2 regions of the Blautia argi genome follow, and region 2 is predicted to be linked to the other one. Evidence: riboswitches for the same ligand, from Rfam matches in the RefSeq annotation. Region 2 holds a riboswitch; the other holds the start of a gene.
The links. Region 2 has a riboswitch for ZMP and ZTP ahead of DQQ01_RS04585 (IMP cyclohydrolase). Riboswitches for the same ligand answer to the same signal wherever they lie in the genome.

Region 1: it holds a riboswitch for ZMP and ZTP, as region 2 does, so the genes downstream of both, DQQ01_RS03835 (formate--tetrahydrofolate ligase) here and DQQ01_RS04585 (IMP cyclohydrolase) in region 2, are expected to answer to the same signal.

The regions. Positions count from the first base shown of each region.
Region 1 is NZ_CP030280.1:759,451-774,511, forward strand. It holds gene DQQ01_RS03820 (TrkH family potassium uptake protein) at 1-178, shown strand, start outside; gene DQQ01_RS03825 (potassium channel family protein) at 203-853, shown strand; partial or broken gene DQQ01_RS18015 (carbohydrate kinase family protein) at 975-1,941, shown strand; ZMP/ZTP riboswitch at 2,090-2,174, shown strand; gene DQQ01_RS03835 (formate--tetrahydrofolate ligase) at 2,318-4,003, shown strand; gene DQQ01_RS03840 (formate/nitrite transporter family protein) at 4,035-4,799, shown strand; partial or broken gene DQQ01_RS03845 (S8 family peptidase) at 4,979-6,725, shown strand; gene DQQ01_RS03850 (DUF134 domain-containing protein) at 6,978-7,322, shown strand; gene DQQ01_RS03855 (FAD-dependent oxidoreductase) at 7,378-9,960, shown strand; gene DQQ01_RS03860 (LysR family transcriptional regulator) at 10,114-11,004, opposite strand; gene DQQ01_RS03865 (NAD(P)/FAD-dependent oxidoreductase) at 11,155-12,051, shown strand; gene DQQ01_RS03870 (YeiH family protein) at 12,061-13,092, shown strand; gene DQQ01_RS03875 (RNA polymerase sigma factor) at 13,295-13,810, shown strand; gene DQQ01_RS15830 (hypothetical protein) at 13,930-14,592, shown strand; partial or broken gene DQQ01_RS18020 (ABC transporter ATP-binding protein) at 14,573-15,061, shown strand, end outside.
Region 2 is NZ_CP030280.1:915,980-931,040, reverse strand. It holds gene DQQ01_RS04640 (carbohydrate ABC transporter permease) at 1-605, opposite strand, end outside; gene DQQ01_RS04635 (carbohydrate ABC transporter permease) at 621-1,475, opposite strand; gene DQQ01_RS04630 (ABC transporter substrate-binding protein) at 1,559-2,833, opposite strand; gene DQQ01_RS04625 (uroporphyrinogen decarboxylase family protein) at 2,849-3,694, opposite strand; gene DQQ01_RS04620 (sensor histidine kinase) at 3,995-5,815, shown strand; gene DQQ01_RS04615 (6-phosphofructokinase) at 5,910-7,157, opposite strand; gene DQQ01_RS04610 (hypothetical protein) at 7,284-7,478, opposite strand; gene DQQ01_RS04605 (glycine--tRNA ligase) at 7,529-8,923, opposite strand; gene DQQ01_RS04600 (YitT family protein) at 9,039-9,905, opposite strand; gene DQQ01_RS04595 (diaminopimelate dehydrogenase) at 9,948-10,934, opposite strand; gene DQQ01_RS04590 (phosphoribosylaminoimidazolecarboxamide formyltransferase) at 11,200-12,384, opposite strand; gene DQQ01_RS04585 (IMP cyclohydrolase) at 12,409-13,122, opposite strand; ZMP/ZTP riboswitch at 13,233-13,311, opposite strand; gene DQQ01_RS04575 (CYTH domain-containing protein) at 13,438-13,887, shown strand; gene DQQ01_RS04570 (ABC transporter substrate-binding protein) at 13,971-14,987, opposite strand.

The DNA of each region.
Region 1 (15,061 bases), 160 kb from region 2:
TTGTACGGTGGGACTTTCTCTTGGAATTACTTCCAGTCTGGGAATGGTGTCACAGGTGATTTTGATTCTGCTGATGTTTATCGGAAGAGTGGGCGGTATTACCATACTGATTGCATTTACAAACCATATATCCACAATTCCGTCAAAGCTTCCGGTAGAAAAGATTTCTGTAGGATAAAATGATTTAAGGAGGAAAACAGAAATGAAATCAGTGCTTCTGATAGGGCTTGGCCGTTTTGGAAGGCATATGGCAGAGCGATTAATCGCAGAAGGAAATGAGGTCCTTGCAGTGGACATTAATGAGGAGAGAGTCAATGATGCCATAGATATGGTGACAGACGCCCAGATAGGCGATGCTACCAATGAACATTTTGTAGAATCTCTGGGAGTGAGAAATTTTGATTTATGTGTGGTTGCCATTGGCGATAATTTCCAGAGTTCTCTGGAAGCCACAGCGCTTTTAAAGGACTGCGGGGCTTCCATGGTGCTGGCAAGAGCCAACCGGGATGTGCATGCAAAATTTCTTTTGAGAAATGGTGCAGACGATGTAGTGTATCCGGAAAAGGAAATGGCACAGCGTCTGGCCGTTAAATACGGTAATGACAATATTTTTGACTACATTAAGTTGACCGATGAATATGCAATTTATGAGATTCCGGTTCCTCAGTCCTGGGTAGGAAGTTCTATCCTGGAGAAAGAGGTCAGAAGAAAGCATCACATCAGTATTCTGGCAACAAAGGAAGACGGAAAAATGTTTCCGCTTCCCGGTGCGGAATATGTGTTTAAGAGCACAGAAACCTTGATTGTTATGGGACATTTTCAGGACGTGCGTACGGTTGCGAAAATGAAATAATTCTGGTTTCAATAGAAAAATTCGGGAAAGATATGTGGAAATGTTGCATGAAAAAGGAAAAAAAGCTATAATGCACATTAAAGCAACAAGAAGTAAAGTGATGAGAAAGAGAGTAGGAAACATGTGTAAAAAATTTGATGTAATCGCATTAGGCGAGCTTTTGATTGATTTTACAGAAAACGGAGTAAGCGGACAGGGAAATTCTATGTTTGAGGCGAATCCGGGCGGAGCGCCGTGTAATGTACTGGCAATGTTAAACAAGCTGGGGAAAAAGACCTCTTTTCTGGGAGTTGTAGGAAAAGACCAGTTTGGAACAGCTCTCCGCAGTACCCTGGACTCCATTGGTATTGATACCAGCCACTTATATGAAGATGAAGAAGTGCATACAACACTTGCATTTGTTCATACATTTGAGGATGGGGACAGAGATTTTGCATTTTACAGAAATCCGGGGGCGGATATGAATGCTTCAGGAGGAGCAGATTGACGAAGAATATATCCGTTCTGCAAAAGCCTTTCATTATGGAACGTTGTCCATGACACATGAAGGAGTAAGAAAGGCAACGTATAAAGCCATTGATGTGGCAAAAGAAGCCGGACTTCTGATTTCCTTTGACCCGAACTTAAGACCTCCTCTCTGGAAATCTATGGAAGAGGCAAAAGAACAGATTGCATATGGCTTGTCCAAATGCGACCTTCTGAAAATTTCCGAAGAAGAACTGGAATTTATGACAGGGACAAAGGACGTAAAAGAAGGCGCACACAGACTGTTAAAGGAATATCCAAACTTAAAGCTCATGAATGTGACCATGGGAAAAGAGGGAAGTATTGCTTTCCATGAGGGAAAGGAAGTTTTCCAGGTACCGTTTTTGCAGGAAAATACCATTGAAACCACAGGTGCGGGTGATACCTTTGGAGCATGTGCGCTGAATTATGTACTGGAACATGGCATTACGGGTCTGACAGAAGAAAATCTGCAGGAAATGCTGCGTTTTGCCAACGGTGCTTCATCCCTTATTACAACAAAAAAAGGCGCTTTAAGAGTGATGCCAGAGAAGGAAGAAGTACTTTCCTTTATTGGCGCATAAGTACTTGTGAGGTTTGTATAGAAAAGAAAATAAAATTGGTAAAAATTTCACAAACTTTATTGAAGTAGATTGACATCAAGATAATTTTGTGTTAGATTATAACCATAGTTCTGTGACAGATAAATATTTAAATATCTGCTGCAAAACAACAGGTTCTGATTACTGACGGATAAATGTGGAGTACCACAGGGGAATCAGAATAAGATAATAAGCCGACCGTCTGGGCAACATTTGTAGCGTACAAGTGTTGCCCTTTTTTCAGCCAGGAAGCTTTTTGACTCATACACATGCAGGACAAAAGCATAGAAATGAGAGAGAAAAAAAGGTTGGGAAAAGGGCGAGGAAAATTATTATTTCTTTTAAGGAGGATATGATTATGGGATTCAAATCAGACATCGAAATTGCACAGGAATGTACCATGGAGCCGATTACAAACATTGCAGAGAAAGCAGGTATTGATGACAAATATCTGGAACAGTACGGAAAGTACAAAGCAAAAATCGACTACAACTTATTAAAAGAATCCGACGCGCCAAACGGAAAATTAATCCTGGTAACAGCAATTAACCCAACACCGGCAGGAGAAGGAAAGACAACAACAACCGTTGGTCTGGCAGACGGTATGCAAAGACTTGGCAAAAAGGTTATGGTTGCTCTTCGTGAGCCTTCTCTTGGACCGGTATTCGGTGTAAAGGGCGGAGCAGCAGGCGGCGGATATGCACAGGTCGTTCCAATGGAGGACATCAACCTGCACTTCACCGGTGACTTCCATGCAATCGGCGCAGCAAACAACCTCTTAGCAGCAATGCTGGATAACCATATTTATCAGGGAAATGAATTAAACATTGACCCAAGAAAGATTACCTGGAGAAGATGTGTGGATATGAATGACCGCCAGCTCCGTTTTGTTGTAGACGGTATGGGCGGAAAGACAAACGGAATGCCAAGAGAAGACGGCTATGACATTACCGTAGCATCTGAGATCATGGCTGTTCTGTGTCTGGCAAGAGATATCACAGACTTAAAGGAAAGACTGGGACGTATTATTGTTGGTTATACATACGGAAAGGTTTCCGAACAGAAACCGGTAACTGCCCATGACTTACATGCAGAAGGCGCGATGTGCGCACTGTTAAAAGACGCCCTGAAACCAAATCTGGTACAGACTCTGGAGCATGTACCTGCAATCGTACACGGCGGACCATTCGCAAATATCGCTCATGGCTGTAACTCTGTCATTGCAACAAAGATGGCATTGAAATTAGGGGATTATGCAATCACAGAGGCAGGTTTCGGAGCTGACCTGGGAGCAGAGAAATTCCTGGATATCAAATGCCGTATGGCAGACCTGCACCCAAGCGCAGTCGTTATCGTAGCAACGGTTCGTGCATTAAAATACAATGGCGGCGTAGCGAAGGCTGACTTAAACAATGAAAACCTGGAAGCACTGGAAAAGGGACTTCCAAACCTGTTAAAACATGTAAGCAACATCAAAAACGTATACAAACTGCCATGTGTGGTTGCTATTAACGCATTCCCAACAGATACAAAGGCAGAGCTTGACCTGGTAGAGCAGAAATGTAAAGAGCTGGGCGTAAACGTAGCCCTGTCCGAAGTATGGGCAAAAGGCGGTGAAGGCGGTATTGCCCTTGCAAAAGAGGTTATCCGTCTGGTAGAAGAGCCAAATGACTTTACATTCTCCTATGAACTGGAAGGAAGCATTGAAGATAAACTGAACCAGATTGTACAGAAGGTATACGGAGGAAAGAGAGTGGTTCTGACTGCAAATGCACAGAAACAGGCAGCACAGTTAGAGGCCCTGGGCTATGGAAACTGCCCAATCTGTGTAGCGAAGACACAGTACAGCTTAACCGATGACCAGACCAAACTGGGAGCGCCTACAGATTTTGAAGTAACGGTAAGAAACTTAAAGATTTCTGCAGGTGCAGGCTTTATCGTAGCGCTGACAGGAGAAATCATGACCATGCCAGGACTTCCGAAGGTTCCGGCTGCTGAGAAGATTGACGTAGACGAAACAGGAAAGATTACAGGGCTGTTCTAAAAAAGTTTGGGCTTGAAGGGAGCAATGAAGTATGTATAAAGACGAATATAAGGCTGTGTGCAATTCTGCGGCAGCAAAATTGAATTTACTGAAAAACAATCCGCTGGGATATTTTGTAGCCTCTATCTTAGCTGGTATGTTTGTTGCAATGGGTAGCTTTGTAGCGTTTACATTGGCAGGTCATCTGTCAGGCTCAGAAGCAGCGGCGATCTGGGCAAAACCGGCACAAAGCGCGGCTTTTGCAGCAGCTCTTAGCTTAGTTATTATGGCAGGGGCAGACTTATTTACAGGAAATAATTTTGTCATGTCAGCGGCTATATTCAGAAAAACAGCTACCGTGGGTGATGCCTGCAAACTGTGGTGTGTATGCTGGATCGGAAACCTGGTTGGTTCTCTTTTATCATCTGCTCTTTTCGTGGCTGCAAAAGTTCCTACAGGCGGAATCGGTGATTACTTTGAAAATCTTGCAATTACCAAAACTACTACAGCTCCGGTGCCATTGTTTATCAAAGCAATCTTGTGTAACATTTTGGTATGTCTTGCAGTATGGTGCGGAATAAAAATGAAATCTGAATCAGGGAAGTTGATCATGATTTTCTGGTGTATTTTCGTATTCATGGTGTGTGGATTTGAACATAGTATTGCAAACATGAGCAGTATCGGTGTTTCACTTATTACAGGAAAGGTTGGAATCGGTGCATATTTCTATAATGTAATTATAGTAACCTTGGGAAATATGGTTGGTGGTGTTTTAGGCGTAGCGCTTCCATATCATCTGATTTCAAAAGAAAAATAGAAAGATAAAGAGAATTTGAGGGGAGATAGGCTGTCGCACCAATATGGTGCGGCAGCCTTTTTGGCTTTATGGGAAAATATGTCTTATGAAGAAATCAAGAAGCTTTATGAAGCATGTGATGCTTCGGAATATTTTGAAAAAGAGAAGAGTAGACTGAAAGAAAAACGCAGGAACAAAAAATGGAAAATCAGAAGCTGGAAAATCTTCTAAATCTTGCTTTAGATGCAACAGCAGCGGAACGGGAGCAGTCACCGGAACTGAATATAGGATATAATCAGTCAGAAAACACCTGGGACTTGATTATTAAGTATACGGGAAATCTTTCAGACATTCTGGGGAGAAGATGTGCCAAGGGCAGAGCTCTTAAACGGTTTTGCAGTGATTACACTGGAGGAGAGTCGGATTGAGGCATTGTCCCGGATTCCGGGCATCGAATATATAGAGAAACCCAAGCGTTTGTTTTTTGCTGTGCAGCAGGGAAGAAGCGCCTCTTGTATGACTTCTGTGCAAAGCGCTTTCTCCCCTTTGGGAGAGCCGCTTACCGGAAAAGGGATTTTGGTGGCATGTATTGATTCAGGTGTAGACTATGCTCACCCGGATTTTAGAGATCCGGACGGCAGCACACGGATTTTGCGGCTCTGGGATCAGAGTATACCGGGAAGACCTCCCAGGGGCTATTCTATTGGAACAGAGTATACACAGGAAGAAATCAATCAGGCACTTTTGGCAGAGAACCGGGCAGACAGAGAAAAAATAGTGCCCAGCAGAGATTTAAGCGGACATGGCACAGGCGTACTTGGAATTGCTGCAGGAAACGGCAGAGCGTCAGACGGGGTCTATAGAGGAGTTGCCTATGAAAGTGAGCTTTTGGTAGTAAAGCTGGGAACAGCAAGGGAAGGGGGCTTTCCCAGAACCACTGAGCTTTTGCAGGGGATTGACTATGCTATTCGTCTGGCAGCAGACAGAGGGCAGCCTGTGGCTCTGAATCTTAGTTTTGGGAATAATTATGGTTCTCACAGCGGGGAATCTCTTTTGGAAACCTATCTGGATAATGCGGCTCTGAACGGTCGGAGTGTTATCTGCGTGGGTATGGGAAATGAGGGGAATCAGGCACTGCATACTTCAGGGAGAGTTTCGATAGCGGAGGCAACAGAAATCCTTTTAAATGTAGGGGAGTATGAGCCTGGTTTTAATATCCAGTTCTGGAAGCATTATGTAGATGAAATGGAGATAGAGCTTTTACTTCCCGGGGGACAGCGAATTGGGCCTTTTCAGGAGATTTTAGGCGCTCAGAGGTTTTCTGTGGGAAATATGGAGCTTTTGTTGTATTATGGAGAGCCTGCTCCCTATAGTTTATCCCAGGAAATTTATATAGAGCTTTTGCCTAAAAGGGGATATGTAGACAGCGGAACGTGGAAAATCCGATTGATTCCTGTAAAGATTGTGGACGGGGATTATGATTTGTGGCTCCCGGGAGGGGGTATTTTAAATGAAGATACGCATTTCCTTTTTCCCACACCTCAGACAACACAAACCATTCCCTCCACAGCGCAAAGAGTGATTTCTGTGGGTGCGTATGATTCCCGTTATCTGGCATATGCGGATTTTTCAGGGAGGGGTTATACCAGGGTGACTAATGAGATTAAGCCGGATTTGGTGGCACCGGGGGTGGGGATTGTCACAGCAGCGCTGGGAGGAGGATATGAAAGCCGCACAGGAACCTCCTTTGCCACACCTTTTGTCACCGGTGCGGCTGCACTCTTGATGGAGTGGGGAATTGTGAGGGAAAATGATCCTTTTTTGTACGGAGAGAAGGTAAAGGCCTATTTAAGAAGAGGAGCAAGACCGCTTTTAGGCGGGGAATATCCTAATAATCGTATTGGATATGGGGCGTTGTGTCTTTCCGATAGCTTCCCTAAGAAATGAAGTTAAAATAAAAAAGCATAAAAATGCTGTTGGTGGGACAAAGGTTTAAGAAAAAACTTAATTTTCAGTGGACTGGAAAAGTCAATTAAAGTCGCTAAATATGTTGGAACGGATAAATGGTCGCACCCTTCGCGGGTGCGTAGATTTAATTCTATTTGAAAAAAGATATTGACATATGTTCATAATGGTAGTATTCTGAAAGCGCAAAAGAAAAAATCACTATCTTAAATCTATATGAGGAAAGGGGGACATATGGCCAGGCCACAGAAAAGCAGATGTATCTGTTCCAAACCGAAAATCACCAGCTTTGCACCGCAGGGCTGTGTTGCTGACGGAAGCGTCAATCTTACCTATGATGAATATGAGGTGATTCGTATTCTGGATTTTCTGAAAATGACACAGGAGGAGTGTGCAGCAAAGATGGATATTTCCAGACCGACAGTGACTCGCATCTATGACTCAGCCAGACAGAAAATAGCAGACGCTATGGTTCATGGCCGCAGTCTGACCATAAGTGGGGGAGATGTGGTTGTATGCGAAAAGATGAAGCCGGAGTGTGCAGGTATGTTGTACTGTTGCCACAGACAGCAGGAATAAGCAACACAGAACAGGTAAACCAAAGTACCAGTAAAAGAAGAACAGGAGAGGTAGAATGAAAGTATTAATCATTGGAGGCGTTGCTGCGGGAACAAAAACAGCAGCTAAACTGAAACGTGAAGACAGAAGTGCAAAAATTACAGTTATTACCAGAGATAAAGATATTTCCTATGCAGGCTGCGGACTCCCGTATTATGTAGGCGGACTGATTGAAAGCAGAGAAGAGCTTATTGTAAATACGCCTCAGAAATATGCCAAAATGACAGGGGTAGAGGTAAAGACCGGAAAAGAAGCTACTGCGCTTTGGGCAGATAAAAAGCAGGTTCTTGTAAAAGATTTGTTTACAGGAGAAGAAGAGGTCTGTTCCTATGATAAGTTGGTTCTGGCGGTAGGGGCATCTCCGGTAGAATTGCCCGTTCCGGGAATGAAACAGCAGGGTGTCTTTAAAATGCGCACTCCTGATGATGCTACAGCCATTCGGGCATATGCAGAAGAAAATCAGGTAAAGAAGGCGGTAGTAATCGGCGCCGGATTTATTGGGCTGGAGGCAGCTGAAAATCTGAAGACCAGAGGAATACAGGTGACGGTGATTGACTTTGCCGCCCAGGTACTTCCGAATATTTTAGATAAAGAAATGGCAGGCTATGTAAAGAAACATCTGCTGAAGGAAGGAATTCGCGTGATTACCGGAACCAAAGCAGAGGAAGTGGTTGGCAATGGAAAGGTAACAGGTGTAAAGACTTCTGCTGGATTTTTGGGCTGTGACCTTTTGATTACAGCAGCAGGAATTCGTCCGAATACAGAATTTTTGCAGGACAGCGGCCTGGAAATGTTTAAAGGAACCATTTTGGTGGACAATACCATGAAGACAAATCTGGAAGGAGTCTATGCAGCAGGTGACTGTGTAATGGTGACAAACCGTATCACCGGAAAGCCTCAGTGGTCACCAATGGGTTCTTCTGCAAACATGGAGGGAAGAACTCTGGCACAGTTACTTTCAGGGAAAAACAAGACGTATCCAGGTGTCTTGGGAACCGGCATTGTAAAGCTGCCAGGTCTGAATGTAGGACGTACAGGTCTTACAGAAGAACAGGCGAAAGCAGCAGGATATGAGGTTGTGAGCGTTCTGGCGCCTACAGACGACAAGGCTCACTATTATCCAGGTGCTGGCTTCTTTATTACAAAGCTGATTGCAGAAAAGAATACCCATAAATTGCTGGGTGTGCAGGTTATGGGACCAGGCGCAGTAGACAAAATGATAGATATCGCGGTCATGGGATTAAATATGGGGGCAGCTCTGGAAGATTTTGAAAATGCGGATTTTGCCTATGCACCGCCGTTTTCCACAGCAATCCACCCCTTTGTACAGGCTGTTTATGTGCTACTTAATAAATTAAGCGGAGATTTGGTGAGCATGACTCCGGCAGAGTATGCAGAAGGAAAAGCAAAAGGTTATAAGGTAATCGATGCAGGTCTGACTCCTTCCATTCACGGTGCACAGTATGTAGATCCATTTGCTGTAAATGGAGAAATAGAAGGTCTGGATAAGGAAGAAAAATTACTGTTGGTATGTGCAAAGGGAAAACGTGCGTACTTCCTGCAGAACCGTATGCGTTTTTACGGATACAAAAATACGGTGGTATTAGAGGGCTCTACATTTTTCAATGATGTGAAGGTGGAAAATCCGGAAGGCGCGGTATCACCTGAAGAAGAAAAGAGAGTAAAGGCTCTGGGATTCTTAAAAGACAAAAATACTTTGGATAGATTTAATGGACGAGTGATTACAAGGAACGGAAAAATTACGGCAGAGGAAGCCAGAACCATTGCAGAGGCAGCAGAGCTTTTCGGAAGCGGGGAAGTAACCATGACCTCCCGTCTTACCATGGAAATCCAGGGAGTGCCTTTTGCCAATATCGAGCCTCTCCGTGAGTATTTAATGCAGGCAGGACTGGAAACAGGAGGAACCGGCTCCAAGGTACGTCCGGTTGTGTCCTGTAAAGGGACTACCTGTCAGTATGGTTTGATTGATACCTTTGCATTGTCCGAAGAAATTCATGAGAGATTTTTCCATGGATATGCGAATGTGAAGCTGCCCCATAAGTTTAAAATCGCAGTAGGCGGCTGTCCAAATAACTGTGTAAAACCGGATTTGAATGACCTGGGTATTATCGGACAGAGAATTCCTTTGGTGGATATGGAGAAATGCCGCGGTTGTAAGGTGTGCCGTGTGGAAAATAACTGTCCGATTAAAGTGGCGAAGGTGGTAGACGGAAAGATTGTGATTCCGGAAAATGAATGTAACCACTGCGGACGCTGCATTGGCAAATGTCCATTTAAAGCCTTTGAAGAGTATACCAATGGATACCGTATTTACATTGGCGGACGCTGGGGTAAAAAGGTGGCACAGGGACGTTACCTGGATAAGGTCTTCACAGACAAAGAAGAAGTTCTCGCTATTGTGGAAAAAGCCATTCTGCTGTTCAGGGAGCAGGGAATTACAGGAGAACGTTTTGCAGATACGGTTGCAAGGCTGGGCTTTGAAAATGTGCAGGAACAGCTTCTGACAGATGATTTACTGGGACGGAAAGAAGAAAATATAAAAGCCCAGAAGCATTTAACAGGTGGCGCAACCTGCTAAATAAGAGGATTATGTAATTATAAAAGAGCAGCGATACAAAAAGTCGGGAAGGATTCCGGGGTGACATTTGTATCGCTGCCTTTCTGTTTTGTAAGAAAATGTATCATGTCGCGGATATGACCTGTGGCAAAATAGGAAGGATTTATTTGTGGTTTAAATAACCGGTATTTCCGTAAATTCCCGAAAGATTTCTTCATATTCACCGGAGAATACGCTGTCTTTGTTCCAGAGAAAGGTAAAATCATGAGTAATCTGGAAATCTTCCAGTGGAATCTGGCGCAGTGTGCCGCGGGCAATTTCATCCTCCACAGCAGCTTTATATAAGAATGCAATTCCACAGTCCTGAAGCAGTAGGGATACAATGGTATGAATATTTTCTACCTCTACTACATTCTTAAAGTCTTCTACAGACATGTTTTTCAGTGCCAGTGTTTTGGTCAGAATGGCTCGAGTGCCGGAGCCATGCTCCCGAAGCAGAAGATGCTCGCAGGTTAAATCCTTTAGGCAGCGGACAGGTTTTGAAAAAATATGGTCTGTACTGCAGACAGCAATGTATTCCTCTTCCTTGAAAATGCGGGTGCTGTAATGGTCTGACTTAAAATACCCTTCCACCAGGGCAAAATCAATGTTCCCTTCCTGAAGACAGGTTAAAAGTGTCTGGGTGTTGGCATAGCGGATATAAAAGTCTGTGTTTGGGTGAGCCTTAATAAAACGGGTTAAAGAGGGGATAATAGCATATTCTCCAATGGTCATGGTTACACCAAAGGTTAGAATCTTTTTTTGTGTCTGACTTTCCTTCAGACGCTTCTTTAAGGTGTTTTCATCATTTCTCATAGTTTCCAGAGCTGTACGCAGAATTTCCCCGGCAGGTGTCAGATGTAGCTTTTTTTTATCCCTCTGAAAAAGTGGGGTGTCATACTCCTGTTCCAGGTGTTTGACATGCTGAGAAACGGCTGGTTGTGTCAGACCCAGAGCCTCTGCAGCATGAGTAAAATTCATATATTCACATACTGTCAGAAAAGTTTCCATACGAAAATCAAGCATAATAGATACCTCCTGAAAATATCATAACAAATATTTATGATTATATCAATATTTATAATTTTACAAAATGATTCTGGGAAGATATAGTATAAATGTAAAGAAGAACAGGAAACATAAGAAAAATAAGTGGAAAAGAAGGAGGAAATTCAAATGTATGATGTAGTTATTATCGGAGCAGGACCAGCAGGAATCAGCGCAGCAATTTATGCAGTAAGTCGTGGAAAAAAGACCTTAGTTATTGAAAGAACTCAGGTGGGCGGGCTGATTGGAAGAGTTTCTGCAGTCACACATTATGCCGGAATTACAGAAGGAGAAACAGGCGTTACTTTTTCTGAGAAACTAAAAGCCCAGGCAGAACGTGCTAATATAGAGCTTGTATATGAAACAGTTGTTTCTGTAAAGTTGTCAGGAGAAAAAAAGGAAATTCAGACCAAGCAGCATACTTACGAAGCAGCAAAGGTGATTCTGGCAAATGGAACTTCTCCGAGAAAACTGGGGATTGTAGGAGAGGCAGAACTTTGCGGAAAAGGTATGAGTATGAATGCAGCACAGCATGGAATGCTTTACAGAGGAAAAAATGTATATGTAGTAGGTGGTGCAGACGGGGCGGTCAAGGAGGCTTTATATTTGGCGCAGTATGCGGCGCAGGTAACCATTATTCATTTTGAAGAAACGCTGGGTTGTATTGCAGAATTTAAGGAAAAGGTGGTAAAAACACCCAATATAAAATTACGGTTAAATTCCAGACTGCATGGAGTGTACGGGACAGAGAAGGTGAACTCTCTTGAAATTTCCAATGAAAGGACAGGGGCGATTGAAACCATAGAAGATTCCGGATGTGGCATTTTTGTCTATGCAGGGACTGTGCCAAATACAGAATTGTATACAGAGCTAAGACTGGAAAACGGTTTTATACCAGTAGATGAAAATATGGAAACAGAGCTTCCGGGAGTGTATGCAGCAGGAGATATTCGGGTAAAACAGGTGCGCCAGGTGTCAACAGCAGTTGCCGACGGAACCATTGCGGCTGTGCATGCGGCAAGATAGGAGGAAAGAGTGGAATTTTTGAAAGAAAATGGAAAAGGGCTTTTGCTCTGTTTGGGTCTGGCGCTTCCGGCCTTTTTTCTGGGAAAAGTTTTTCCGGTTATCGGCGGTCCTGTGTTTGCTATTTTGGGAGGTATTGTGCTAGCTCTTTTCTTAAAAGAGCGGAGTGCTTTTGATGCGGGAATTAAATTTACATCTAAGAAAATTTTACAGTATGCAGTAGTGCTTCTGGGGTTTGGCATGAATCTGGAGGTGGTTATGGAAACCGGTAAACAATCTCTTCCTATTATTGTCTGTACGATTACAACTTCATTGGTCATTGCCTATGTACTGCACAGAATCATGCACATTCCGGGCAAGATTTCCACTTTAGTGGGTGTGGGCTCCTCAATTTGCGGGGGTTCTGCCATTGCAGCTACAGCGCCGGTGATTGATGCAGATGAGGAGGAGGTTGCCCAGGCAATTTCAGTTATCTTTCTCTTCAATATTCTGGCAGCGCTGATTTTTCCGGCGCTGGGTGGTGTGTTGGGATTTTCTACTGCGTCTGGGGAAACCTTTGGAATCTTTGCCGGGACAGCGGTAAACGACACGTCCTCTGTTACGGCTGCAGCCTCTACCTGGGACAGTATGTATCAACTTGGCAATCAGACATTGGACAAGGCAGTGACAGTAAAGCTTACCAGAACGCTGGCGATTATTCCAATTACTCTGGTACTGGCCTTTTTAAGAGCCAGAAAAGCAGAGGGAGAAAATGGGGACAAGGTATCGCTGAAACAAGTGTTTCCGTTCTTTATTCTGTTTTTCATTGGAGCCAGTGTGATCACAACATTGGCAGCTTCAGCAGGCGCACCAATGGAAGTATTTCGGCCTTTAAAAACACTGTCCAAGTTTTTTATTGTTATGGCCATGGGGGCGATTGGGCTGAACACAGATGTGGTGAAGCTGATAAAAACAGGAGGACGTCCTTTGCTTATGGGACTGGCATGCTGGATTGGCATTACGGGAGTGACACTTGGTATGCAGCATATGATGGGAATTTGGTAAAATAAGGAAAAAGAAAAATCAAATCATGCGGGAATGTTTCTGTGATTTAAAAAAGACAGAAATATTTCCGTTTTTTGTTTCATAGGAAAATTTTTATTATTACAGAATTTTTATTAAGAAACTATCTTTTAGCCTGTCTTCTGCGTTAGATATAATAGAAGGACAAGCGTTTGGACTTTCAAAAGTGAGAAAGGAGGAAACTGTGGATTCTGATTTTAGACTGATATGGAAAATGAAGCAGGGCAGGGAAGATGCCATGGAACTTTTTATACGAAAATATTATGATGAAATTTTTAGATACTGTACCTGCCACTGTCACGATACGCAGTATGGAGAGGATTTGACACAGGAGGTTTTTATTCGTTTTTTTACAGGTCTTTCGTCCTATGAATACAGAGGAAAAACGAAAAACTATCTTTATACCATTGCCGGAAATCTTGTGTGTGATTTTCATCGCAGAAGACGAGAGATGCCTGTAGAGCGACAACTCTTTGAGCAGAAAAGCGGAGAAGGGGAAGCGCTGGAACAGGCAGCCGAACGAGTGGATATGGAGCATGCTTTGGCACAATTACCGGAAGAATTTCGGGAGGTCCTGATTTTATATTATTTTCAGGGGCTGAAATTAAGAGAGATAGCGGAGGTGCTTCAAATCGGACTTCCTTTGGTAAAATACAGGATAAAAAAGGCAAAAAAGGAGCTACAGGAACTGTTATGTTAGAAGGGAGGAAGCATTTGTGGAGGTAGAGGAAAAATTAAACCGATATAAAGAAACGTTCCGGGTGCAGGCAAAAGAAAGCAGTGTAAAAAAAACCGTAGAGCAGTGTAAGCAGGTTTTTTATGAGCAGGAACAGGACCGCCTTTTATCAGGAAAAGAATTTCTGTATATACAACTTGGATATATTCGAAAACGCTGGTGGATTTTACAGGGGGCTGTTACTTGTAGCATTGTGGGAATTTCTTTCCTGTACCAAAGAACCTTTGTATGTACAGCGCGGTATGGGAGTGGCCGGGGCTTTATTTGTAATTCTTTGGATTCCGGAACTTTGGAAAAACAGGAATTGCAATGCGATGGAGATAGAAGCAGCTGCTTATTATTCTTTGCATCAGATTTATGCGGCGAGAATGCTGTTGTTTGGCTTTGCAGATGTATTTTTGCTGACTGTTTTTTGCCTGGTATCTTCCTTTGGGCTACAAATTACTTTGATAGAATTGGCAACGCAGTTTTTATTTCCGGCAGTCGTAACAGCAGGTATTTGTTTTGAAATTTTATCCGGAAAAAAAGGCTGGAGTGAGGCTGCTGCCATGGGAGGCTGTTGTGCCTGGGGGATTTTATGGTGGTGTATCGTATTAAATGAAAAAATTTACAGTGCGATTACCGTGCCTGTATGGTGCGTTCTGTTTGGGGCTGCATTTGCAGGACTTTGCTTTGCTGTAAAACATTTGCTGGAGGACAACCAGGAAATTTGGGAGGAAAACTGGAATGGAATTGGAAATGAATAAACTTACAAAAAAATTCGGAGATGTTACAGCCGTAAAACAATTAAATCTGTCTATGACAGGAGGCGTTTACGGATTACTGGGAAAAAACGGAGCGGGGAAGACCACCCTTATGCGTATGCTTTGTACGCTTCTTAGACCTACAGAGGGAGAAATTCTATGTAATGGGAGAGATATTTTTAAAATGGCGGGAGAGTATCGGAGATTTTTAGGATATTTACCTCAGGATTTTGGGTTCTATCCGGAATTTACCGTGGAGGATTATCTTCTGTATATAGGAGCTATAAAAGGACTTCCGCCGTCTGTAGCAAAAAAAAAGGACAAAGGAGCTGTTGGCTGCTGTGGGACTTGAAAAATATGCAGGCAGAAAGATGAAAAAACTTTCCGGAGGTATGAAACGCAGAACGGGCATTGCCCAGGCCATGATGAATCAGCCTGAGATTTTGATTTTAGATGAACCGACAGCTGGGCT
Region 2 (15,061 bases):
TCCATAATAATTAAAGTTGCTATCATGGGTTTGACTAACGGAATTACAACTTTTGTATAAGTCTGAAACACATTACAGCCGTCCATATACGCTGATTCCTCAATCTCGTAGGGAAGCCCTCTGATATAATTCACAAATAGAAACACTCCTTGTGTTAAACTAAAAGCTGCATATAACAAAATTAACCCCTGCCTGTTCAAAAGATTTAAATTTGTCATCAATTTTGTCACAGGAAGCATAATGACTTGAGAAGGAATAAACAGCCCCATCAGCAGGTAAAAGTAAATACCTTTATAATACCTCTTTGTATAATTTCTGGCAATTGCATAAGAAACAGCAGGAACTAAAATCAAAATCAAGCTGACTGAAATCACAGAAATAATCAAAGAATTAACTGCAAATCCCCAATAATTACTATTTGAAAACAGACTTTGAAAGTTTACAAAATTAAGAGAAGATGGAAATGAAAAAAAATTTCTTCCTGCTTCCTCTAAAGTTTTAAAGGAATTGATTACAACTAAATATAAGGGCACAAGAATAAGCCCTAATCCTGCCAGTAAAAATAAATTTCTGGCAATTTTCCAACCAAAACCTTCTCTTTTCATTCCTGTACCCCTCCTTTACTTGTCAATTTCATCTGTGTCAATGAAAAAACAGCTACAATAACAAACAATACACAAGCTTCTGCATTTGCTACTGAAAACTTCATATTTTTTGAATGCATCATTATAAATCAAGATTCCTATAACTTCGGTTGCTCTTACTGGCCCTCCACCTGTTAATGCAAAAGGAAAATCAAAAGAAGTAAAACCTTGTTTTACCATCAAAACCAAATTCACTGTCAATGTCGGAATCAAATAAGGAAACGTTATATAACGAAATCGTTCAAAAACAGTTGCTCCATCTATTTTCGCTGATTCATACTGTTCATCAGGAATCTGCTGCAATCCGGCTATAAAAATAACTGTAGGAAGGGCAACAGCCTGCCATATGTGAACAAAAATCACAGCCAGAAGTGCTGTATTTCCTGTCATCAATACACTTTGCGATAACCAATCTATTCCCAGAGCTTTTCCTATCAAGGGTACTACTCTGTAAAAAAGCTGATCCCAAATAAGTGCAATAGTAATACCACCTATCATAGCTGGTACAAAAAATACAGATTTCATAAAAGTCCTGAATTTTCTTAATGAGTTTAAAGAAACTGCCAACAACAAGGATAAAACAATAACCCCTACTACCAGCATAATACTATAAAGAACCGTAGTCTTTAAAGAGTTCCAAAAATTGGGATTTTTAAAAAGAGCTTCATAATTCTTAAACCCTATCAAATTAAATTCAGGAGACATTCCGTCCCAGTCAGTAAAACTATAACGTACTCCACTTATTACAGAATAAACGTAAAAGAAGCTATACAAAATCACAGGAACTATAGTAAAACTAAAATAAATTGCTCTTCCAGATATTTTCTTCATACCGCTTCTCCTTTCTGAAGATATTTTAATGTCCGATTTTTAGAGGCAACAATCAAAGAGGAGTGCTGCCTCTAAAAAGACTTCTATTCTGCTGATGTTACCGCTATCGAAGTATCCATCTGGTTTAGATAATTATCAATATCTTTGTCACTCCAGAATCCCTGTGTTACATTATACAAATCTGTCACAATATTATTGTCAATTGTTGACGCCATCCAGTCATGAACCTGTCCTGCATTAATTAAATCCATCATAGGTTCAATTCCTTCATAATTCGGAGTTACCCCAGTAATACAAGAGGGAGCCCCATCATGATTACAAAAGGTTTGTGCATTTTCTGTTTCTGCCAAATAATCCAAAAATCTATATGCTGCTTCCTTCTCTTCTTCTGAAGCTTTTGCTGATACACAAATAGCGGCGTCTATACCTGATAAAGTGTTTGTAGTTTCCTGTGTTTCATTTGGCAGAGGAAATACTCCTATCTTCAAATCCGGATTGGCAATCAGCAATGTTCCTCTGGCATAAGACCCTGTAATACACATTGCATATTTTCCATTCGCAAAGTTTTCCCAGCAGGTTGTATCTGCCAGTCCAAGAACGTCTTCATTTGTATATGAAAGTAATTCTGCAGTTTTTTCTGCAACTTCTCTAAATCCTTCATCATTTTCCAGTTTTTCTTCTCCACTGACCGCGCGCTCAATTGCTTCAATTCCCTCTGGATCCCAAGCCACTGTCATACATTGGAATCCATGTCCTACACGTCCTGGATCCTTGCCCATTAATCCAATAGGTGTAATAGATTTTTCTTTTAAAGTTTTACATACTTCCAGAAATTCCTTCCAGGTAGTTGGAACCTCCAGATTATTTTCTTCAAATATTTCTTGATTATAATATACCCCCATATAATTACGACTATATGGAAGAGCATAATACTTTCCATCTTTCTGTTTTGTCATCTCCAAAGCGGATTCCTCTACATTTTTAAGGCACTCCTGTTCTGACAAATCCTGGACATAACCATTTTCTACCTTCTGCCTAAACTGCTGCTGCGTCGGATAATCAGAAAACAAAACTGGTATATCTCCAGAAGCAATTCTAGACGTCAACACAGTTCCGGCATCAGGAACCGTATTCATTTCAATCCGTATATCAGAATTTTCCTCATTAAACTTATCTATAATAGCTTGATATCCCTTTTGCGGACCCTCTTCCATTTTTTGCTGGAAAAATTCAATTTCTAATACTCCGTCATCTTTTTTTCCGTTTGTTTTTTCCTCTTCTGGTTTTACTCCACTACTGCAACCAGTCATACTAATTGCTAAAATCATACTTAATACTGCTGCTGTTCTTTTTCTCATAAAAATCTCCTCCTATCACTGTCTTTTATACTTATGCGCCGCATACACAGCTGTTTTAATATAATCAAGACTAATATTCTCCCCTTGGATTGTACAGTCCGCACCAATCATAATGCCTTTTTCTCCGAATCTTCTTAGAACTGCTTCCACTTCTTTTTCTATTTCTTCTTTTGGACCATTTAATATGTTTCCTTTATTATTCAATCCGCCTAAAACAGCCCTTTTGAAAGAATCTCGCCCTTGCTCCAAACTATAAGCATTGTCTTTCACAGACCAGTTTACCAAGTCACCTGGATAATCCGTAAACCAATCCACATGCGTTTTAAATTTATATTCTGGTTCACCACAGATATGAAGTATGTTATATTTCCCCTCTTCTTTTTCTGCTACATGTAAAATCTGAACATCAAAAGGCTTTACCAATGTTTCCCACTGTTCTTTTGTAAAGCGCCCTTCTTCTCCAAATTGTGCAGAATAGTAAATACCATCTGCTCCTGCTTCAAGATAACCTTTGGCCCATTTTTCCAAGCCTTCCGCTAATACACCAATTCCATACGCAACCGCTTCTGGTGCCTCTTTGCTATATTTCATAAGAACATCATCGCCAAACGCAATACTAGCTGCTTTAAAAGGGCCAAACATTGTCTGAAATATAAGAACTTCGTCTTTTACTTCTTCTCGGATTTTCTTAATAACCGCAGATAGCTTTTGAAACTCTTCAGAATCCGTTCCTTTAATTTTAATGTTGTACCAATCTTCCGCACAATGAATTTCCCCTTCAATTGGATACATATAATCCTGCATAATTTTTATAATATCCATATCTGTTTCTCTGTATAGCTTTAAATGTGCCTCTGCCATTTCTTCCACTGTATAATCTGACTTGTAATGAAACCAAAAGCCTGCCGGAATCTTATCCGGGATTTCATTGTTCATAACTGCTTTTACACGTTCTACTTTGTTCATATTCATTTCCTCCTGAACTTTATTTTTTATAGTTTCATTATAGTAAAGGACTTACTCTAAAAATAGAACTTATCTTATAAAAAAAATAGTATTTCTATTTGTTTTTTATATATTTTATTCATAAATCTGTTTTTCTCTTTTTCAATAGTTTATAATAATCCATAAATCAAATATATTATTTTAGGAGAAATTTATATGAAAACACACTTTTTTTCTTATCGAACACAAATATTTATTGCTTCGCTACTATTACTTATTATTCCTTCAACAATTTTAGGTATTACAGCTGCAAACCAAACCGCTTCAACCGTCAAAGAAGATTTCAGTCAAACAATGGAAACCATTCTGACTCAAACAGACCTTACTTTAAATACACTTTTGAATGATGCTACAAAAATTGCAGATATGCATATTCTAAACAATGACATACGAAAAGCTCTTATTACTGACTATGACAATAATCTTCTTGCCTATTCACAAGACAGCAGTATGTTTACTAAACAGCTTATACAAACCAACCGCTTGAATTCAAATGTTATATCCTGTCTTTTTCGCAGTAGATATGATTATACCTTTGAATATAATATTTTAAATGCCCAAACCCATAAAGAAATTTTAGAAAAAATGAACTCTTGGGAGGAAAAAGCTCTTACCTCTAATTATCATACTTATTTTGCACCTATTCAGGATTCATTTATCAGTGGAAAAAAGATTTTACCTATGGTCAAAATTCTTTATGATGGATATACTTTCAAAGAAATTGGAAGCTGTTATGTAGGAATTGATTTTTCCTCTGTAGAAACTATTTTTAATTCCGCCAAGACTCCCGGTAGCGTTATTATGATTTTTAATTCTCATAACACACTGGCTTATTGCTCTGATTCCAAATACATCAACTCAGAAAGTTCCCAGATTCTTTTCGATGAACTTTCTAAATTCAGCAAAAACATACCGGAAAATGATCCTATACAAACCCAAACCATATCTGTCGGTAAAGAAAATTACCTTGTCAATGGTTGTTTGAATCAAACTACAGGTTGGCACATTGTGCAGTGTTTAAACAATAAAAATATTACACAAGCTTATCAGCACAATTTGCTAAATTACTCTGCAATTTTTGTTTTTACACTATTACTCGGATTAATCCTGGCTCTCTTTCTTTCACGCAGCTTGACGCACTCAATCACTTTGCTCTGTCAACAGATGGACTCTCAAGACCTCAATAGTTACAAAGAGATTTCTGTTGATGGTAAAACTTCAAATAGAGAACTGCAAAAACTTGTAACCAGTTTTAATCATCTGAATAAGCGTCTTACCGAAAGCCTGCGCCAGAATTACACCAGTAGACTCAGTGAGCAGAATATGTATATTCAAATGCTTCAAACGCAAATTAATCATCATTTTTTATACAATACCTTAAACAGTATTAAATCCATTGCAGATATACATAACGAACCAGAAATCAAAACTATTGCTTCCTGTATGTCCGAATTGCTCCGTTATAACCTGAAAAAAGTTCCTGTCGTTTATCTGGAAGAAGAAATACAACAAATTTATCGATATTTAACCATTCTGGATATCCGTTTTCCAAGTAAATTCACATTTGATTGTAGTATACCTGATGATTTCTATTCTTTAGAAATCCCTGCATTCCTTTTGCAGCCCCTTGTGGAAAATTCCGTAGAGCATGGTTTTGCACAAATGGAAACCGATTGTCGTATTAATCTAAGCGCAAATCTGGAAGATGGAATTTTACACTTTTTTCTTATAGATAACGGTTCTGGTATTAAACCTGAACGACTAAAAGAAATTCTATATTCTTTGGAAAATGAAAAAAGCCATATAGAGAATATGCAACAAAACCATCACTTTATTGGATTGTTAAATGTTCATCAACGAATTCAAAGTTATTATGGAAAAAAATATGGACTCTCTATAGAAAGTGTAGTTGAAGAAGGAACTATTGTTGACATTCAAATTCCCTATATGAAAAAACCAGAACTTCCAAATATTTAACCAAAAAGTAAGTCAGTCCGAACCCCCATTCGGACTGACTTTCCCCATTTTTTGTATTCCCATATTTCTATAAAAACTTCTCTCAAAAACGCCTTTATTTCTTCTTCATTTTCAAAACCAGATGACGCGGCAGACCATTTACCATAATCGGCTGATAATCTCCCTGAATCAGTGGTTTAATATAGTCCACAAAATCTTTTGTCACATAATTTGCCTCCCGGTTCAGCCACTCTCTCGGAACCAGTTTTTCTTCATTGGCAATTCTGTGTACGTCATAAATACCGGTAGCGCTCATATACGGGTCATCGGACACACGGTCAATGACAATCATCTTTCCGGTGTCACCTTCGTCTGCTGCCTTCACCGCAGCTCCGCCTACCATAAATGCCTCGTCAATATCCACACGGGAAGCCATATGAGAAGCACTTCTCTGCAGTGTGGAAAGCTCTACGGCTCTGGTCTTGCAACCGCACTCTGCTGCCAGGAAATTTGCCAGATAGGTAGCTGTTCCCTGAAGCTGTTTATGTCCAAATGCATCTACATAATCGCCTACGCTACCCAGTTCACAGACATAGCGTCCGTCCTCCAGCTTAATTCCCTCCGAAACTGCAATCACGATGGAAGATTTTTTCTTCAAAAGTTCTTTCACTTTCTTTAAAAACTTTTCGATATCAAAAGGAATCTCCGGCAGGTAAATCAAATCTGGTCCATCGCAGTCTTCCGTCTTTGCAAGAGCCGTTGCTCCTGTCAGCCAGCCTGCATTTCTTCCCATGATTTCCATAATGGTAATCATGTTCTTTTTGTAGGTAAGCCCCTGCGCGTCACGAATGACTTCTTTGGTAGAAGCGCCGATATATTTGGCTGCGCTGCCAAAACCAGGTGTATGGTCTGTAAGCGCCAGGTCATTGTCAATGGTTTTCGGCACACCTAAAAACTTCTGGCTCTGCCCTGTGAGAATAGCATAATCAGACAGTTTTTTAATGGTATCCATAGAATCATTACCACCAATGTAGATAAAGGCTTCAATCTCCAGTTTGTTTAAAATCTGGAAGATTTTCTCATAAATTTCCCTGTCCTCATGAATTTCCGGCAGCTTAAAGCGGCAGGAGCCCAAAAATGCAGAAGGTGTTCTTTTTAAAAGCTCAATGTCAAGCTCAGAATGAATTTGCGTAGACAAATCCACATACTGTTCATCTAACAGTCCCTGTATGCCGTGCAGCATACCATATACCTTATCAAACCCACGCTCAATGGCATTTTTGTACACGCCTGCAAGGCTGGAATTAATTACCGAGGTAGGACCGCCGGACTGTCCCACAATAATATTTCTTTTTTTCGCCATTTTGTCTTCTCCTCCTTCTCGGAAAATGAATCTATCGAAGATTATAACAAAAAAAATCCATATATTCAATAGATATATGGATTTTTGCATATTATTTTTCTGTTTTTTTCAACTTTTTTATCTATTTCATACAACTTTCCTCTTTATCAAGCAACCGACAGGAGGATTTTCTCTTTCATAATACATCAAAAGAGGCTGAAATTCCTGATTCCCGAATTGACCGGTGTGCAATATTGTCCCCACTGCCAGAAAATCTACCGTATACTTCTCCTGCAAAATCTCTTTTGTCCACAGTTTTCCCCGAAAAACAAAGACCGCCACACAAAGGTTTCCTCCTCTTCGTGTAGCGGTCTTATAAGTCTCAAAACTAGTTAAAATGTGAATTTTTCCTCAAAATAAGCCTTTAAATCTTCAATCTTGATTCTTTCCTGTTCCATGGTATCTCTGTCGCGAACGGTTACTGCTCCATCAGTTTCGGAATCAAAGTCATAGGTTACACAGAAAGGTGTTCCGATTTCGTCCTGACGGCGGTAACGTTTTCCGATATTTCCTCTGTCATCAAACTCACAGTTGTATTTCTTTGATAACTGCTCAAATACCTTTAACGCGCCTTCATTCAATTTTTTGGAAAGAGGCAGCACACCAATTTTCACCGGTGCCAGTGCAGGGTGGAAATGCAGCACAGTACGCACGTCATTTTTCTCTGCGTCCAGAACCTCTTCATCGTAAGCGCTGCACAAAAATGCCAGTACCATACGGTCTGCGCCCAGAGAAGGTTCGATAACATATGGAATATATTTCTGGTTTGTTTCATCATCAAAATAGGTCATATCCTGTCCGGATACATTCTGGTGCTGTGTCAGGTCATAATCCGTTCTGTCGGCAATGCCCCAAAGCTCGCCCCAGCCAAATGGGAAGAGGAATTCCACATCAGTGGTTGCCTTGCTGTAAAAGCTCAGTTCTTCTTTATCATGGTCACGGTAGCGCACTTCTTCGTCTTTTAAGCCCAGACTGTGCAGCCAGTCCAGACAGAACTGTTTCCAGTATGCAAACCATTCCAAATCTGTATCCGGTTTACAGAAAAATTCCAGTTCCATCTGCTCAAATTCACGGGTACGGAAAGTGAAGTTACCAGGTGTAATTTCATTACGGAAAGATTTACCAATCTGTGCAATACCAAATGGCAGTTTCTTTCTGGAAGTTCTCTGTACGTTTTTAAAGTTTACAAAGATACCCTGTGCGGTTTCCGGTCTTAAATAGACTGTATTTTTTGCATCTTCAGTAACACCCTGGAAGGTTTTAAACATCAGGTTAAACTGACGGATATCTGTAAAGTTGTGTTTGCCGCAGGTCGGACATGGAATCTGATGCTCTTCGATAAACTCTTTCATCTTTTCCTGGCTCCATGCGTCTACGCTGCCTTCGATTTCAATGCCTTTTTCTGCACAGAAGTCCTCAATAATCTTATCTGCACGGAAACGCTCATGGCACTCTTTACAATCCATCAACGGATCTGAAAATCCGCCTAAATGACCGGAAGCCACCCATGTCTGAGGATTCATGAGGATAGCACAGTCTACGCCTACGTTGTATGGGCTTTCCATAACAAACTTCTGCCACCATGCTTTCTTTACATTGTTTTTCAGTTCTACACCCAGGTTTCCGTAGTCCCATGTATTTGCAAGACCACCGTAAATTTCTGAACCCGGATATACGAATCCTCTGGATTTTGCAAGTGCAACAATCTTTTCCATTGTCTTTTCCATTATACAATCTCCTCTATCTCTGCATTTTTGTAAAATCATTGCTATTTTTACTGATAGGGACTATTATAACGGTTAAATCTTATCTTTTCAACCTCTAAAGAAGAGTTTTTCCAACCTAATAGGTTTCCTTCTGATAAAATCTCCCCACCAGCGTATCTGTTTTCACCACATTCACAAAAGCATGAGGGTCTGCCTCCATAACTTTTTGTGTCAGCACCTTTGCTTCCATGGTGGACACCACAGAGTAAATCATTTTCCGTTTTTCATTGGAATACATGCCTGTTGCCGTAAATTCTGTAGCGCTGTGATTTGTCACCTCATAAATAGCCTGGTATACTGCCTCCGGCTCATCGGTAATGACAAACAGCGTCACCTTCTTATACGTCTGGTAAAGCAGATGTATCATCTGTGTGGAGGCGTACTGGAAAATAATAGAATACAGCGCCTTGTCCCAGCCAAACAGATAACCCGCAACCAAAAGCACAACTGCATTTGCCAGTAAAATATAATTCCATACATCTTTGTTTTTCTTTTCCGCAAAATAAATGGCAATAAAATCGGTTCCTCCTGTGGAAGCGCCGCCAATCAGGGCAATGCTGATTGCCACACCGTTAATCAGTCCGCCGAAGACACTAATAAGCAAAATATCCTGGGTAATCGGTATGGCGGGAACCATGTCGGTCAGAACACTGGTCGCCACAATCATAAGGCTGGTAATCACCGTAAACTTCTTTCCAATCGCCTTAAAGCTGATAATCGCCGGAATTGCATTCAGGGCAAGACTAATAGGCGAAAACGGTACGGCAATGTCAAAAAAGCGGTCGCAAATAGTCTGAAACAACAGTGTCACACCATTAAAACCGCCGGGATACAAGCCCCCTGCCCGCACAAAGGTCTTAATGTTCACCGCCATAATCACGGCTCCGATTAAGCCGAAAATGATTCGCTTTGCTTCTCTTTTGGTATCTATTTTAGGATTCACTGTTTTACTCTCTTTCCTTTTATTCCCATTCTCCCTACTCGTTTACAGCATATGAGCCCGCAGCTCTTCCGGAGTCTGTAAGCTTAAATATGCAGGTGCCACGTCAAACACAGTCTTGCAGCCTGTCTGTCCTTCCAGACTCATACGATAAGCAGCTCTTGCATAAGCCACAATAACAGAGGAAGTAAATTCCGGATTGGAATCCAGCTTTAAGCTGTATTCTACTACATGCTGATGTTCATCTTCCCAGCCTGTGCTGCCGGTACGAATTACAAAACCGCCGTGAGGAAGTCCTGCATGGCTGGCTGCCATTTCTTCCGCTGTAATAAAATGTACAGTAGTATCGTATTCATCGAAATAATTCGGCATGGTTTTGATTTCATGTTCGATTTTTGCCTTATCAGCGCCGTCCTCTGCTACAACAAATACTTCTCTTGTGTGCTTCTGGCGTGTGGAAAGCTCCGGATTTTCTCCGTTTCTCACTGCCTCCAGCGCGCTTTCTACCGGAATGGTATACTGTCTTGCATCTAAAACACCTTCAATTCTTCTCACAGCGTCTGAATGCCCCTGACTCACGCCTTTGCCCCAGAAGGTATAATCCTTACCACCCGGCAAAATTGCATTGGCATACAGACGGTTTAAAGAAAACATACCCGGATCCCAGCCAACAGAAATCATGGCTGTATGATTTCCTTTTTTTGCAGCAGCGTCTACAGCTGCAAAATGTTCCGGTATTCTTGCATGGGTATCAAAGCTGTCTACTACATTGAAATGCTGTGCAAATTCTGGTGTCTGTACCGGCAGGTCTGTAGCGCTTCCGCCGCAGAGAATTAACACATCAATTTCGTCCTTCATGCTCACTGCCTGATCCACATGGCAAACCTTTGCTGTTTCTGTAAGAATCTTCACGTCTTCCGGATTGCGGCGGGTAAAAACAGCCACAAGTTCCATATCCGGATTGTGTTTTACTGCACACTCCACACCACGACCCAGGTTTCCGTATCCTAAAATACCAATTTTAATACTCATGTCACACTCTCCTATCTGTTGTAGTCTCTGTTTGCCCTTTCAGAATATATCAGATACGCTTTCTTTGTCAATGCCCCAATAAAAAAAAGAGAACGGATACCCATTCCCTTTTCTCTGGTAAATTGATAAATTTTTCGGTCTTTGACACAGCTTTCAGACTCTAAGCTCAAAGCTGTGCCAACCTGTTTTTTGAAAATGCGTCAATTTCCCGGATTCCCGGGGTCTGTATCCGTTTCCTTTTCTATATTTCACAAAATTTCTGTTTTTAGTGGTGGAACAGACGAATTCCGGTAAATGCCATCACCATGTTGTATTTGTTGCAGGTATCAATCACTGCATCATCTCTCACAGAGCCACCCGGCTGTGCAATGTAAGACACACCGCTCTTTTTCGCGCGTTCAATATTGTCAGAGAACGGGAAAAATGCATCAGAGCCAAGGGTGACATTCTGCAGCTTATCCAGCCATGCTCTCTTTTCTTCTCTTGTGAAGACCTCCGGCTTTTCTGTAAAGGTCTTTTCCCATGCGCCGTCAGCCAGAACGTCCATATATTCCTCGCCAATATACACATCAATGGCATTATCTCTCTCTGCGCGGGTAATGGTATCCTTAAATGGCAAGTTCAGCACCTTCGGACACTGTCTTAACCACCAGTTGTCTGCCTTCTGTCCTGCCAGACGCGTACAGTGTACACGGGACTGCTGTCCTGCGCCTACGCCAATGGCCTGTCCGTCTTTTACAAAGCATACAGAATTGGACTGTGTGTATTTCAGAATAATCAGAGAAACCTTTAAATCTCTCTTTGCTTCTTCTGTCAATTCTTTATTTTCTGTAACAATATTGGAAATCAATTCATCATCAATGGCTAACTCCTGGCGTCCCTGCTCAAAGGTAATGCCAAAGACCTGTTTGCGTTCCAATGGAGCCGGCACATAATCCGGGTCAATCTCGATGACATTATAATTTCCTTTTTTCTTCTGTGTCAAAATCTCCAGAGCTTCCTCTGTATACCCCGGCGCAATAACACCGTCGGAAACCTCTCTCTTAATCAGCAGCGCGGTATCTTTGTCGCACACGTCGGAAAGGGAAATAAAGTCCCCAAAAGAAGACATTCTGTCCGCACCTCTGGCTCTTGCGTAAGCGCAGGCAATAGGAGAAAAGTTTTTCCAGTCCATGTCATCTACCCAGTAGATTTTTGCCAGTGTTTCTGTCAGAGGAAGTCCCACAGCGGCTCCTGCCGGAGATACATGTTTAAAAGAAGTTGCTGCCGGAAGACCTGTTGCTTTCTTTAAATCTCTTACCAGCTGCCATCCGTTAAAAGCGTCCAGGAAATTAATATAGCCCGGTTTTCCTGATAAAACTTTAATTGGCAGGTCGCCATTTTCTTCCATATAAATTCTGGAAGGTTTCTGATTTGGGTTACAACCGTATTTTAAAGCTAATTCTTTCATAATAATTTTCTCCTTTCCTATTTCTTATTTATTTTTATTTACAATTCTGGTTTCATATTTGCCTGTTTCAATATCAATGAAGCGAACAAACAGAGAAACCTTATTTTCTTCATTTAAACTTGTCCACACCTGCTCTGTAAACGCATCAATATCGTTTGGGATTCCCACCAGCTTTGGCTCTCCTTCAAAGCTTGGAAGAGGATTGCCGTCATGCATATAAGTGTGGATAAAATGTCCTTCTCCTGCCACCGGATTTTCATATGCAAAGGTATAGCGGTTGCAGGCGTCCGGATTTCCATTGTTGCTCTTTAAAATAGACATTGCATAGTTATATCTGCCGTTTTCCAAATGCATCACGCCGGAAATACGAGGTGTGTAGTTTGGTCCGTCCGGTTCAAATTCACGACTTCTCAAAGACTGCTCAAAGGTCATCTGTTTGTCCATACCTTCGTAGATGGTATCTGTCTGGTCACCGTTTGTCACAATGGTTTTATTGCCCAGTACGCGTACCGGCGCATAAATAATCAGGCTTGGGTCTGTTAATTTAGAAGGGTCGAATGCCTGTGTACGGATTCCTTCACCTTCTTCTACGAATACGCGGTTTCTGCTGTTTTCACTTCTGCCCATAATAAAATAAGCGGCAACAGCTTTTTTTCCGTCTTCTGATTTTCCCAGCACAATTCCTCTGCCCGGATATGCATTGCTCTTTAACTCTTTTTCCAGTGATAACATTTCCATGAACTTATCTCCTTTTCCTGCTGTTCTAAACTCACTCGGAACTTTTCCCGGCTTTTCTTAATTTTTCCCAAAAAGAGTTTTAAAAAATAAGAAAAAGCCCACTTTCCGAGCATATTCGCCCAGACGGTCGGCTTCTGTGGCTTATACTCCCCGTGGTCATTTCCACTTCCGTCAGTCATATAAGCACTTAAAACATACCATTTAAAAAAAGGGTTGTCAATCCCTTTTTTTCTCCCACCTTCCTGTGGCTTGCTTTTTGCATTTGAACATTATATGATATTTTTAATACTTCATCAGGAAAAGGAGAAAACAATCGTGGAAATTGAACGTAAATATCTGATTCATGAACTCCCAAAGGATCTGGAAGCCTTTCCTTCCAGGAAAATTGAGCAGGCTTATCTCTGCATTGCCCCGGTTGTGCGGATCCGCAGACAGGACAACGACTATTATCTCACCTATAAAGGAAAAGGCATGATGATGCGGGAGGAATACAATCTGCCTCTGACCCGTGAAGCTTACGAGCATCTACGTACAAAGGCAGACGGCATTATCCTTTCCAAGACCCGGTATCTGCTGCCCCTACCTAAAGGACTCACCATCGAGCTGGATGTTTTTAACGCCCCTTATGAAGGTCTGTGGCTGGCAGAAGTGGAGTTTTCCACAGAAGAAGAGGCAAACAGTTTTGTTCCTCCTCAGTGGTTTGGGGAAGATGTAACATTTTCTACTGCTTATCACAACAGTGTACTGTCCAGAGGAAAAAAATAAACACAGAAAGACCATCCTTTAGGGTGGTCTTTCTACTTCTTACAGGTCAACCATTCTTGAGTGATTGTTGCACTTTCAACTCCTTACTCTTCAGCCTTCTTGGCATACTCGGTAAGCACCAGCTCCTCATACGGAACTCTCTTTTCCAGTTCTCCAGCGCTTTCCAAGATATCCTGCAAAAGCTCAAAGCTTTTCTCCTCAAATACAAGATTGTCTTTCCAGGTATCCTGTTCCTGATAACGCTTTACAATGGCAGTAATGGTTTCCAAATCATTTTCTTTAAACTGTGGGGCAATAATAGAGGCAATTTCTTCCGGCGTATGGGTATTTACATAATCCATGCCTTTTTGCAGAGCTTTTACAAATCCCTGTATCACTTCCGGGTTCTTCTCAATATAGCTTTCTCTGGCACTGTAGGCCGTATAAGGAACATAGCCGGATTCTACACCGCAGGATGCCACTACATATCCGGCGCCTTCCTGCTCAAGCATAGTGGCAGAGGGTTCAAATTCAATACTGAACTGCCCCTGCCCTCCGGCAAAAGCTGCCGCTGTAGAGCCAAAGTCAATGCTTCTGTCAATGCCCATATCTGTATCCGGATCCATGCCCTTTTCCTTCAAAATATACTCAAAGACCATTTCCGGCATACCGCTTTTACGGCCTCCCAGAATATCCTTGCCCTTCAAATCTGTCCACTCGAAGTCTGGCATTTTTTCTCTTGCCACCACAAAATTCCCGGCTCTCTGCGTAAGCTGGGCAAAGTTCAGCACCTTATCCTGAGCCCCCTGCTGATAGGCATAAACCGTTGCCTCTGACCCCATAAAACCAATATCTGCATCACCGGATAAAAGAGCAGACATCACCTTATCTGCTCCAAATCCTGTAACCAGCTCCAGCTTAATTCCCTCATTTACAAAATATCCCTCTTCGATTGCCACATACTGCGGCGCATAAAAAATGGAGTGTGCCACCTCGTTTAAGGTCACTTTGGTAAGCTCCTCTGTTTTTTCCTGCCTTTCTCCCTGCTGAGCTTTGCAGCCTGTAAACCCCATGCCCAGACACAAAAGCATTGCAAAAAGCATGCTCACTTTCTTTTTCATGATGCTCTCCCCTCAATTCTAAAATCTCAAAAGGCTGCATAGTGCGGCAGCCTTCTCCACACTTTATTTTATGA